3 regions of the Desulfovibrio oxyclinae DSM 11498 genome follow, and region 2 is predicted to be linked to each of the others. Evidence: predicted binding sites of a transcription regulator. Region 2 holds the regulator's gene; each other region holds the start of a gene.
What was found. The regulator sigma-54, encoded in region 2, starts transcription at its own class of promoters, with help from an activator protein. The targets are predictions, from matches to a motif close to CTGGCACGGNNNNTGCTT.

Region 1 (4,141 bases), on a different contig from region 2:
TGTCCCTGATGTCACCGGATTCCCGCGCGGAGTTGGGTGATGCCGCCCGGGCCTGGGTGGAAAGGAATTACGGGTTGGAATCCGTGACGAGTAAATATATTTCCTTTTTGGAGCAATTGCGGAAATAATACCTATACCTTGCACATCATGGCAGAGTGCGGTCATGATACATATCTGTCGATCACCATATAGGGAGTGAAGCATGACGTTTTTCGATTCCGAATATTTCCTCGGGAGTCTGGGCGGAGACAGCGAACTGGCAGCAGAGCTGCTGGACGCTTACCTTGAAGACAGCCCCAAGCGGCGCGACACGCTGGCGCAGGCCGTGGAGACTGGGGATATGGATGGGGCCGCCAAGGCCGCCCATTCCCTCAAGGGCATGTCCGGCGTTGTGCGCGCCACGCGCCTTTCCGAAATGGCTCTGTCCATCGAAATGGCTGCCAAGGAGGGGCGTGAGGATTATCTGCGCGAACAATTTGAACAGTTCGACTCGTCATTTGCCGACGCCATCGGCGAGATGAGGGATTTTCGCGGCTCCATCTAAAGCGGAGATGCCGGCAAAAAAAGGCCCCCGCACCTGTCGGTGCGGGGGCCTTTGCCGTTCTGGATGTCGAACCTAGTTGGATTCGGCTTCGGCGTCCTGCTCGGCTTCGGGCATGGCGTCGAAGTCGATCTGGACCTTGTTCATGCGCTCGGTGACTTCTTCGGTCACGTCGAGTTCCGGGGACATGGACAGCGCGGACTGCTTGGGCAGGATGATGTCGAGGCCCTTTTCCTGACGGTAGGCTTCCAGCTCCTTGACGAAGGCGTCATTGAGCTTGCCGAAGATGCGCTGCTGTTCCTTGCCCATGCTCTGCTGCAGCTTGCCCATGGCCTGCTTGTAGCGAGCGGTGGTTTCCTGATTTTCGTCAGCCTGCATGGCTTCGTAGGCTTCACGTGCTTCCGCCTGAAGGCCTTCGCCCTTCTTCTGCAGGTAGGCCATGGCTTCGGAAGTGGCGGAGTTGCTCTGGAATGCGACGGTCTCGTCCACAACGCCGATCTTCAGGCTGTCGGCCTTCTGCTGCTGGTTGCAGGCGGTGAGGCCGAGAAGGAGGACGAGGGCGCAGAGCGCGGATGCGAAACGTTTCATGTGCTAAAGCTCCAATGTTTGTTTTTTTGATGATTTCAATGGTCCGTCTACGCCCGGGCGAATCAAATGGCAACCCTGTCGAATCCTGCGCTTCGCAGCTCGGATCCGTCGGGGCCGAGAATCAGGCATTCGGTGCCGGGGCGTGACTTGACGAGTTGCAGGCCGTTTCTGGGGCCGAGGACATAGACCGCCGTCGAGAGCGCGTCGGCTTCGGCCGCGTTGCGTGCGATGACGGTGACCCCGGCCGCGGTCCGACAGGGATAGCCGGTTCGGGGATCCAGCAGGTGGGTGAAGCCGCCGGCCTCGGGCCGCAGCGATTCATAGCTGCCGGAGCTGGCCACTGCGCCGTTGCGAAGACGGGTGACCGCAGGATACTCGCTGCCGTCGGGCGACTGTACCGCCACTCGCCACGAGCGGTGCTCGGAGTCGGTTCTGGCCCGGATGTCGCCTCCGGCGTTGATGAGATGCGTGGATGCACCGAAGTCGCTCAGGACCTCGGACGCCCGGTCCACCAGCGCGCCCTTGGCGATGCCGTCGAGGGTTACCGCCATGTCGCAGCCAAGTGTCAGACGCTGGCCGGAAACGACGATGCGTTCGGCGTGCACCAGCTCAAGTGCCTGCGTGATCTGCTTGCGATCCGGCTCGACACCTCTGGCCGCTGCTTCGCGAAAAAGGGTCACCAGCGGGGTGACGGACGGGTCGAACGCGCCGCCCGTGGCCCGGTGCCAGTTGGCTGCCGCCTCCATCAGCGAGACCATCTGCGGTGGCGGGGAAGCGAGTTTTCCGTCGCGGTTGAGCACGGAAAGGGCGGAGGAGCGGTCATGCCCGTCGAAAACGGGCAACTCTCCACGGATGGCTTCAAAGGCTTTCCCGGCCGCCTCGTCGGCAAAGTCCGGAGATTCGTGGGCCACCGTTACGGTGACGAATGTTCCCATGAGCAGTGCCGTGCGGCTGTGCCGTTTCGTACCCGGTGCGGCAAATGCCGTTACGGGCAGGGAACCCGCGCCGAGGGTCAGACCCAGAATGCCAATGCTCCGGATCATGTCTCTGCGGGAAAGTGTGCGGGCCATTCGCTGCTCCCGTGCTTGGGGTTAAGAATCGTTTTCAGACTACGCAACTGGCGTGTTTTTGTCCAGACGACGAGGTTTTCAGGGGGTCTCTTCGTGCCGGGGCACGTTTTGCCCATTGCTCCGGGATGATAACCTGCCGGGATGAAATGTCAATCCCATGGCATGAGTGTTGCTAGATACTGGCACGGAGAATATCGGGAACGTTTTGCCCGGTTGGGGAACCGGGGAGTGCCCGCAGGAGGAAGTCATGGCATTCAGTTCAATGTATATAGGCGCCACCGGGGTGAAGGCGTACAGCGACGGCATGCAGGTCGTCGGCAACAACCTCGCCAACGTCAATACGGTCGGGTACCGCAAGGCGGATATCCATTTCAATTCGCTGATGTACTCCCAGATGGCAACTGGCAGCCACCGCTCGACGGGGGGCGTGATGGAGTCCAGCCAGATGGGCAAGGGCGTCGGCGTCGCGGCCGTGCTTGCGGACTTCAGACAGTCGGCTCTGGAAAGCTCCAATGAAGTCACCGACCTCGCCATTCAGGGCAAGGGATTTTTTGGCGTGGCCGACCCGGACAATTCGGGAGTCTTCTACACCCGTGCCGGAAATTTCCGGTTCGACCGTGAAGGATATCTCGTGAACCCGGCCGGATACCGCCTTCAGGGATACGGCGTGGACCGTGAGACCGGGCAGGCCAACGGCGCCATCGGCAGCGTACAACTGCCCATGGAGGACGTGGTGGTTGACGGCCAGAACATCCGCACGGTGGTCAGCCCGCCGCGCGCCACTTCCTCGGTCTCCATGATCACCAACCTCGACCGCACGAGCCCCGATTCCATTACCAGCAGTTCGAACCCGTTTTTCGCCATGCTCGGCAGTTATGATGCTTCGGACGAGGATCCGCTTGGACGCGCACCCTATACGTCCAGCATCAAGGTTTACGACGAAAACGGCGACCCGCATCAGCTTACGGTGTCCTTTGATCCCGTGAACGAGAACGGGGTTTCCAATGCTTCCGGCGGCAACACTTTCTGGGAATACGCCGTGACGGTTCCGGCTTCCGAGGACGGGCGTGCAGGCTTTCAGGGCACCTCGCAGGCCGGTTTGCTTGCGGTGGGTACTCTCAGCTTCGGCCCCGGCGGCAGCCTCGTGAACATGAGCGCCTATACGGCGGACGCTGCAGGCACCCTCAGCAACTGGGCCCCCGCAGACATGGGTTTGGTGCAGAGCAACGGTGTCCCAACGTTCGACGTGGCTTTCATTTCGTCAAACGGCAGCACCGCCGCGCAGACCGTGGGGCTGGACTTCGGGGTGAGCACCTCGACCCTGAACTGGTCAGGCGGCGCGAGCAACGCGGCCTTCGTGGGGAACAACGCCGCCGCACTGCCGGAAATGAGCGACACCTCTCTGGGCGTGAATAACACCAGCTCCTTCCCGGACGGGTCAAGAACCAAGTTCGCCACGCAGGACGGATACACGCAGGGCTACCTGCGCGATATCTCCATCAGCCGCGACGGATTCGTGGAAGGCAATTTTTCCAACGGGGAGACGGAACGGCTGGCACAGCTGACCCTGTATCGGTTCCAGAACGATTTCGGCCTGCGGCGCGAGGGGGGCAATCTGTTCTCCGCTTCGCAGGATGCGGGCACGATTCTGACCGGAACCCCTGACAGCGAGGCGTTCGGCACCACGAATCAGAACTCGCTGGAGATGTCCAACACGGACATGGCGCAGGAGTTCGCGGACATGATCCTGACCCAGCGTTCCTTCCAGAGCAACACCAAGGTCATCACCACCTCGGACTCCATCCTCAACACCACCATCAACATCAAGAAATAGCTCTTGAATCCGGTGGGCCGGGCGGGTATCTCCATGCACGGAGGTACCCATGAACAGCGAAAGCATCCGGTCCGCCGTTGAAACCGCCCGGGCCGACAGTCCCGCCGG
Region 2 (4,141 bases):
CGACCTGCCGTTGCACGAACGGGCCCGTCTGGGCGTGAGCTATCTGCCGCAGGAAAGTTCCATCTTCCGCAAACTGACGGTTCGCCAGAACCTCCAGATAATCCTTGAGCAGACCGACATGACGCCTCGCCAGCAGCGCGAGCGTGCAGACGAGCTCATGGATATGTTTTCCATTACCAAGCTGGCCGATCAGGCATCCATGTACCTTTCCGGCGGCGAACGGAGAAGGCTTGAGATCGCCCGCGCGCTCATCATGAGCCCGGACTTCATTCTGCTCGACGAACCGTTCGCCGGCATCGACCCCATCGCGGTCATCGACATTCAGGAGATCATCTCCGTGCTCAAGAGCATGGGTATCGGTATTCTCATCTCCGACCACAACGTCCGGGAGACCCTGAATATCTGCGACCGTGCCTACCTCGTGTACGAGGGCACCATCATCCTCGACGGCACCCCCGCCGACATCGTCCAGAGCTCTCGGGCCCGCCAGATTTATCTGGGCGAAGACTTCTCGCTCTAGCTTTTTTCAAGAGTTCCACCCTTTGGTCGTTTACAGTCGCCCGGAAGGTTGGTACAGTTTTTTCATGCTCATTGTATTGCGTATGTAAAATCAACATTTGCGGTTGGTTATCCGGTCTTTCTTGCGGTAGCCGAAAGCATGTGGCATACTCTTACACAAGAGATTCGGGCTGTGTGCCCGAATCAAATGACCAATTTATGTCGAGAACCGGGTGGGACGCCCGCACGAATAGAGAAACCGTATGGGGCTTGAACTCAGGCAACAACTCAAGCTGACGCAGCAGCTGGTCATGACGCCACAGTTGCAGCAGGCAATCAAGCTGCTGCAGATGTCGCGCCTTGAGCTGGTTGAAACGGTTCAGCAGGAGCTTCTTGAAAACCCGTTCCTGGAGGAGTCCGAGAACGAGGCGGTTCAGGAGGCGCCCGAAAAGGAGTCCGACACGCTCAAGGAAGCGGGTGAGGGCACCGATGAATCCGTCATGCGCGATGCGGACTGGGACAACTACATGGGAGAATTCTCAAGCTCGTCCAAGCAGTCGCAGGTTCGTGAGTACGAGTCCCCTGAAGAGGGCCTGACGTTCGAAGCCCGTCTTGCCTCCAAGCCATCCCTTGAAGGGCACCTCGGCTGGCAGATCCGTCTCTCCGACTTCACGGATCAGGAAGTCGCAATCACTGACGTTATCATAGGCAATCTCGACTCCAACGGCTATCTTCATGCCAGCATGGAAGAGCTTTGCGAGATGATTCCCGGTGTTGATGGGGAGCTTGTCGAGTCGGTCGTCAAGCGCATTCAGCGCCTTGATCCGGTGGGAGTTGCATCCCGTACGCCGCGGGAATGTCTGCTCGTCCAGATGGAGATGCTTGGCATCGACGATCCCATCCTCGTTTCGATAGTCACCGAGCACCTTGAAGACATCGAAAAGAACCGCTTCAAGCCGCTGGCCCGCAAGTTCAAGATTTCTCTGGAAGAGCTCAAGGGGTACCTTGAAGAGCTTCAGAAGCTCGACCCTATGCCCGGAGCCAATTTTTCCAGTACGGAGCCGCATTACGTCAGCCCCGACGTGTATGTATACAGCTACGGGGACGACTTTGTGATCGTGCTCAACGAGGATGGTCTGCCGCGTCTGCAGATGAACCAGTTCCTCGCCGATACGGTGCAGGGCAGGGCGGACCTGGACAAGGAATATTTCCGTGACAAGATGAGCTCCGCCGCGTGGCTGATGAAGAGTCTGTATCAGCGTCAGCGCACGCTCTACAAGGTCATGGAGAGCATTGTGAAGTTCCAGCGCGAGTTCTTCGAGGAGGGCGTGACCAAGCTCAAGCCGCTGATCCTCAAGGAAGTGGCCGAGGACATCAACATGCATGAGTCCACGGTCAGCCGCATCACCACGAGCAAGTACGTGTCCACTCCGCACGGTATTTTCGAGCTCAAATTCTTTTTCAACAGTGCTCTCGACCTCGGCGACGGTTCGCAGGTCGGGTCGGAAAGCGTCAAGGCGCTCATAAAAAAACTCATAAGCGAGGAGGAGCCGAAAAAACCGCTCAGCGACGAAAAGATCGGCGAGATACTCAAGGAGCGTTTGGATGTGAACATCGCCCGCAGGACCGTGGCAAAGTACCGGTCCGCCATGGGGATTCCATCATCGTCCAAGCGCAAGAGCTATTTTTAGTAAAGGCTTGTCATTACCCAATAACCAGGAGGGTATACCATGAATGTCAGCTTCACCTTCAAGAACTTCGATCCGTCTCAGCATCTGCGGGATTACGCCAACAAGCGCTTCGCCAAGCTCGGCAAGTTCTTCAAGGACACCGACAATGCGGATCTTCAGGTGAACCTCATGGTGGAGAAGCTCCGTCACAAGGCGGACGTTATCCTGGATGCGGACACCGTGCATCTGACGGCTATCGAAGCCTCAGAGGACATGTACGCCACCATTGATCTGGTGCTGGACAAGCTTGAGGCGCAGCTTCGCAAGCAGCGTGAGAAGATGAAGGGCAAGACCAGAAAGGTCCGCCAGGAGCGGGAAGTTCGCATGAACTACCTGAACTACGGTGATGACCGTCGCGCCGAACCCACCATCGTGGGGACGGACAGCTATGTGCCCAAGCCCATGTCCGTGGACGAAGCTGCCATGCAGCTCGACACCATGGATCATGAGTTTCTCGTCTTCAGAAATAGCGAAACCGAGGGCGTCAACGTCATCTACAAGCGCGACAACGGAGACTTCGGCCTCATCGATCCCGGATTCTGATCAATGAAACTTGGTGATTACCTTGATAAGGACCTGATTCTCTCCGACATGGCCTCGGCCGACAAGGCCGGGGCCCTCGGAGAGCTTGTCGTTCCACTGCAGGAACGCTTCCCGGAAATGGATTCCGACCTTGTTCTGCGCGTTCTCAAGGAACGGGAGGAGCTCGGAACTACCGGCATCGGGGACGGCGTGGCCATACCTCACGGCAAGCTGGATTCTCTGGACCAGATTGCGGTGGTGGCGGGCCGAAGCCGCGACGGACTTGATTTCGAGGCGCTCGATTTCAAGCCATGCCACATTTTCTTTCTCGTGCTCGCGCCGGAACAGGTTGCCGGGATGCATCTGCGTATTCTTGCGCATATTTCAAGGCTCCTGAAGGACGATTCCTTCCGTAAGGCATTCATGGAAGCGGAAGGGCAGGATGAACTCTGGAAACTGCTCAAGAGCGCATAGCAGGCCATGACTCCACGCAATGCTTTTACGGTGATCATCGTAACCGGTCTTTCGGGCGCGGGTAAAAGTACCGCCATCCGGGTTTTTGAAGACCTTGGATTCTTTTGCGTGGACGGACTGCCGGTGAGCATGGCACCTAAGCTGGCCGAGCTTTTCCGCCAGAAGGACGACCCCCGGCAGCGCGGACTCGTGCTTGGACTCGATCTGCGGCAGGACGATTTTCTCGAAGAGTGGAATGAAGCGTTGGAATCCATGGACAACATGGGTGCCCGTGTCGAAATCTTTTTCGTGGAAGCGCGGCTCGAAACGCTCGTGACGCGTTACGCCATGACTCGCCGTCCGCACCCTCTTGAGAGTTCCAGCCTCGGCCTGGAACAGGCTCTGGAAAAGGAACGTGATCTGCTCGCGCCGATCCGCCAGCAGGCTGCGCTGGCCATCGACTCCACACAGTACTCGGTGCATGATCTGCGCCGCGTCATTCAGGAGAAGTGGACCACAGTACAGGAACCCGCCCGCGGTATGCGTGTTCATGTGTTGTCCTTCGGTTTCAAGTATGGAATGCCGATTGAAGCGGATCTGGTGTTCGATATGCGCTTTCTGCCCAATCCTTACTTCGATGCCGACCTCAAGGCGGGGTCCGGCAAGGATGACGAAGTGGCTGAATTCGTACTCGGCAGGGAGCCGGGCAGTGAGTTCATTGGCCGGTTCAGGGACTTCATTGACTACATTCTGCCTCTCTATGCTGACGAAGGGCGGTACAGAATAACCATTGCCATCGGGTGCACCGGCGGCAGACATCGCTCCGTGGCAGTGGCAGAGAATCTTTTTGCCAATCTGAAGGACAACGGATACTCCGTAACTCTGGAACACCGACACATGGAACTTGGGTAGGCACTCATGGCTGAGACCGGACAGGA
Region 3 (4,141 bases), on a different contig from region 2:
TCTCGGGCCGGAACGTGGTGAAACCGAGGGTTATTGTCGGGCGCGTGGTCATGCGTCCTCCCGCCGGCCATCATCAAGGCAGCCGTGGTCCCTTGCGGCCTGCATGGCCTGCTGCACGGCTACTTCCTTGTGTTTGGCCTCGATCATCAGGTCGAAGTCGAACGGTGCCGCATCGCAAAGCTCACGCACGTCGGCGGCTTCCACCGTATCTGCATGAGCGCCGTGTCGTGCGTCAGGGCGTCTTGAGGAAAGATGCAGCTTGGGCCTGCCGTCGGGCTCGCGCCATGTTTCACGGATTTGCGGCATGAGTTCGGGCAGCGGCGTCTCGCCGGGGTGAAAGCGGTGGTGGTGAATGTCGAAGACTGCGGGAACACCGCATCTGCGGCTGACGGTCAGGATATGTTCCGGCGTGAAGATGCGCTCGTCGTTCTCCAGCACCAGCCGGGAGCGTATGCGTTGCGGAAGGTTGTCCACTTCCCGGCTCAGTCGGTCCACGGCCTTGTCCATGTCACCGCAGCGACAGCCGCCGTGCAGAACAACCTTATGGGACGCGTCAAGGCCCATGAGCTCCAGCACCGTGCAGGAGTAGGCCAGCTCGGCAACGGTCTTCTGCACCACTTCGGGGTTTTCCGAATTCAGAACGTTGTACTGACCGGGGTGTAAAGAAAACCGAAAATCCTTGTTGCGATAGGTCTTCCCGAGATTCGCCAGACGATCCGCGACCATGGTTTGCCAGTCCAGATCCATATCAGGGTGCGAAGCAAATGGCACGAGGGATGAGCCGATGCGAAAAAGGCGCATCTGGTGGGCATCCATCCAGCCGAGGATGAATTCCATGTCATCAAGGTTGGTTCGGACGGTCCGGGAAAGTTTTTCCCGAGAAAGGTTGGCCAGTCGGAAACCGTGGTTGGTGGACCGCTTGCTGGAGTGCATGACGCAGGGAAAACCGATTCTTTCGATCATGACTGACCGTAGCAGATAATTTCACCCGTGGCATGTGCTAATTGATATAGGGGGGAGAGGGAAAGGGGCGGCCGGGGCCGCCCCTGGTGGTGCAGAGAGTGCTATTCCTGACGGAAGAGCTTTTTCCTGAAGCCGATGAGGCCGAGCAGGGGCAGTCCCATCAGCAGGAAGGTGGAGGGCTCGGGAACCGGAGCTACGCCAACGTTGTCCCAGTAGACATCGTAGGACTCGCCAAAGTTGTACGAGTTCAGGATGATGTTGCCGAGCAGTCCGTTCTGGGTATCGTCGGCAAAGGAGAGGGCGAGCGCGTCGTTGATGTAATAGTCCATGCTCGTGCCGGTGTACTTCATGGTAATGTCGTACCAGCGTCCGGTGTCGTTCGGAGCGACCATGTCGAGCCAGCCACCGACGATGTAGTCGAAAGCGTAGAAGCCGTCATCAATTTCACTGCCGGAACGCCATGCCACGATGGGGTAACCGGAAACTTCACCGAAATTGTCATAAGTGGTGCCCCAAATGCCGACGTTGGAGTCGCCCCATGCGGAGTCCACGAAAAGATCGGCGTTGATGGAATAGGAACCGACGGGCACGTTGAAGTCGCGCTTTTTGCCTTGGTAGTTGTAAAAGCTGTTGTCCTGCTGGTCGGCGCCGTCGATGCCGATGTGCAGACGGTTGTCCCCGTCGAATACGGCGGTTTCAAAAACCGAAGGCTCGAAGCGGTCGGTATACCAGCTGGAAAGATCGGGATCATCAAAAGTGAGAACTTCTGCGTTAGCGGCGTGAGCCGTCAGGGTGAAGATGGCAACGAAGCACATCAGGACAAAACGTTTCATGGAATAGCCTCCTTGTATTGTGAAAACAGAATGGCCGATATCAAAACCCGTGCCATGGTGTAAGTTGCTGAAAATGCGGATTAAAAATGCTGAACTTGGTTGACGGATGTTAGGAAAGCCGTCGGCTGTGTAAGGGATCTCGACAGGAAAAGTCTTTAATTCAAGCTCTTATAAGGAAGGTGTTGCAGCACGAACTGCCTTGGAGCTTCCAGCGACGGTTGTCGAAAATCCTATCTCAATATCTAGTGGTCAACAGCTTCGTGGTGAAGAGTTTGTCTGTTTCAGCTCTTCTTTATAGATGTTCTTCGGTGATGAAAGGAACAATCGCATTGCTATTGGTTTCATTCTTTTTGTCAGGCAATGCCGTGGGGCATGATCTTGAACGGTGTCCCTGTGTTTTTACAGGCGTAAGAGTTTGAAAAGGATGAAGTTATATCAGAGAATATGCCGGGCCATGCTCCGTCACAATACTGCTTGGTTTTTTATGAGCAGGGCGTTGGTGTTTCCAAGGACCTGAAAAAGGCCGAAGAATGGTACGCAAAAGCGGCAGCGCCAGGCTTTGCGGGGTAAAAGAAGTACTGAAGAGGATATTATAAAAGCTGCTAGCTTATGCGTTAGCGCAGAAAAAGGCGGTTGAAGGATTCCTTCAACCGCCTTTGATAATTCTGGTACCGAGGGAGAGACTCGAACTCTCAAGGGCCGAAGCCCGGCGGATTTTGAGTCCGCTGCGTCTACCAATTCCGCCACCCCGGCATGGATTGGTGGGTATTCATAGGCGAGCCCCGGCTCAAATGTCAATAAGCTTGTCTCTCGTGCGCCATGGTGATAGCCATGCTTCCTGCAAGGAGAGTGAAATGATACCAGTCGGATCTGTCGTCAACGCCGCGGCCATCGTCATCGGGTCGCTCATAGGATGCATGCTGCACAGCAGGTTCCCTGAGCGCATCAGAACCATTGTTTTTCAGGGCCTTGGCCTGTGCGTGCTGCTCATCGGGTTCCAGATGGCCTTCAAGGCGCAGAACATTCTGGTGGTGCTGTTCAGCATCCTGCTCGGCGGCATCATCGGCGAGCTCGTGCGTCTCGACACGCTGTTCGAGCGTCTCGGAAACGCCGTCAAAAAGCGCATCGGGTCGGCCAATCCCAAGTTTACGGAAGGGCTGGTTTCGGCTTCTCTCATCTTCTGCATCGGCGCGCTGGCCATCGTCGGGTCCATTGAGGAAGGCATCCGCAATAATCCGACCGTGCTTTACACCAAGTCCATTCTGGACGGGTTCGCCAGCATTGCGCTCGCCTCATCCTTCGGCTCCGGCGTGCTTTTTTCGGCAATCCCCGTGTTGCTGTATCAGGGTGGCATTACCATCGGCGCCGGCTACGTGGAAAGCTACCTCTCGCCGCTGATCATCGATCAGCTTTCTGCCACAGGCGGGCTGCTTATCGCGGGCATCGGCATCATCCTGTTGGAAATCAAGGACATCCGCATAGCGAACCTGCTGCCGTCGCTGGCGCTGGTTCCGATCCTGACGTGGGTCGCGGGGATGCTCCCCTCGCTGTAGCGCTAAAGGATGGGCGAAAGCAGGCGCGCCACTTTCACAAGAATTTTGAAGGCGGTGTGCGTGCGATCGTACTCGGCCGGGCCGGTCTCGACGCAGTTCTCGAAGTCCTTGCGGAACATGGATTCCACGTCCGCGCAAAAACTCTTGTCCTCCACCAGCATGGTTATTTCGAAGTTCAGGCGGAAGGAGCGGTTGTCCAGATTGGCCGTGCCGACTCCGGCCAGCCAGTCGTCGCATAGAAAAACCTTCTGATGCAGAAATCCGTCGCGGTAGCGGTAAACGCGGATGTTATCCATGTGCAACTCTTTGAGCGCCGCGAAGCCCGCCAACCAGACGATCTTGTGATCAGGCTTGCGCGGGATGAGCAGTCGCACGTCCACGCCGCGCAGGGCCGCGAGCTGAAGCGCCTTGGATACCGCCGAATCCGGCACGAAGTACGGGCTGGCGATCCAGATGCGTTTCTGGGCCGCGTTGATAGCCCGCACAAACATGAGCGAACACGATTCCCAGTCGTCCGCCGGGCTGGTGCCGACCGCCAGCACCTCGGCGTCGCCGCGCTTTTCGGGCGGCTCCCACGTGAGATGCAGAACCTTGCCGGTGGCCCAGTACCAGTCCTTGGCGTAACTCAGTTCCACCCCGAGCACCGCCGGTCCGGAGCAGCGCAGATGCGTGTCCCGCCAGCGGCCGATGGAGGGCTGCATCCCGATATACTCGTCTCCGACGTTGTGTCCGCCCACAAAGGCCGTATGGCCGTCCACCACCACGATCTTGCGGTGATTGCGGAAATTCAGC

Region 1: B149_RS0114435 (flagellar hook protein FlgE) is a predicted target of sigma-54. The motif match lies at 2,357-2,374, and genes of this name have one in related genera.
Region 3: B149_RS0106950 (PEP-CTERM sorting domain-containing protein) is a predicted target of sigma-54. The motif match lies at 1,835-1,852, and genes of this name have one in related genera.

Annotation. Positions count from the first base shown of each region.
Region 1 covers NZ_AQXE01000015.1:22,515-26,655, forward strand. The annotation lists gene B149_RS0114415 (glycosyltransferase family 4 protein) at 1-128, shown strand, start outside; gene B149_RS17425 (Hpt domain-containing protein) at 203-544, shown strand; gene B149_RS17430 (OmpH/Skp family outer membrane protein) at 617-1,129, opposite strand; gene B149_RS17435 (FAD:protein FMN transferase) at 1,192-2,199, opposite strand; gene B149_RS0114435 (flagellar hook protein FlgE) at 2,447-4,033, shown strand; gene B149_RS17440 (tetratricopeptide repeat protein) at 4,083-4,141, shown strand, end outside.
Region 2 covers NZ_AQXE01000010.1:99,126-103,266, reverse strand. The annotation lists gene lptB (LPS export ABC transporter ATP-binding protein) at 1-520, shown strand, start outside; gene rpoN (RNA polymerase factor sigma-54) at 762-2,189, shown strand; gene hpf (ribosome hibernation-promoting factor, HPF/YfiA family) at 2,229-2,771, shown strand; gene B149_RS0111925 (PTS sugar transporter subunit IIA) at 2,775-3,224, shown strand; gene rapZ (RNase adapter RapZ) at 3,231-4,115, shown strand; gene B149_RS0111915 (PTS sugar transporter subunit IIA) at 4,122-4,141, shown strand, end outside.
Region 3 covers NZ_AQXE01000005.1:122,703-126,843, forward strand. The annotation lists gene B149_RS0106940 (hypothetical protein) at 1-52, opposite strand, end outside; gene uvsE (UV DNA damage repair endonuclease UvsE) at 49-963, opposite strand; gene B149_RS0106950 (PEP-CTERM sorting domain-containing protein) at 1,065-1,796, opposite strand; tRNA gene B149_RS0106955 (tRNA-Leu) at 2,463-2,549, opposite strand; gene B149_RS0106960 (DUF554 domain-containing protein) at 2,651-3,349, shown strand; gene cls (cardiolipin synthase) at 3,352-4,141, opposite strand, start outside.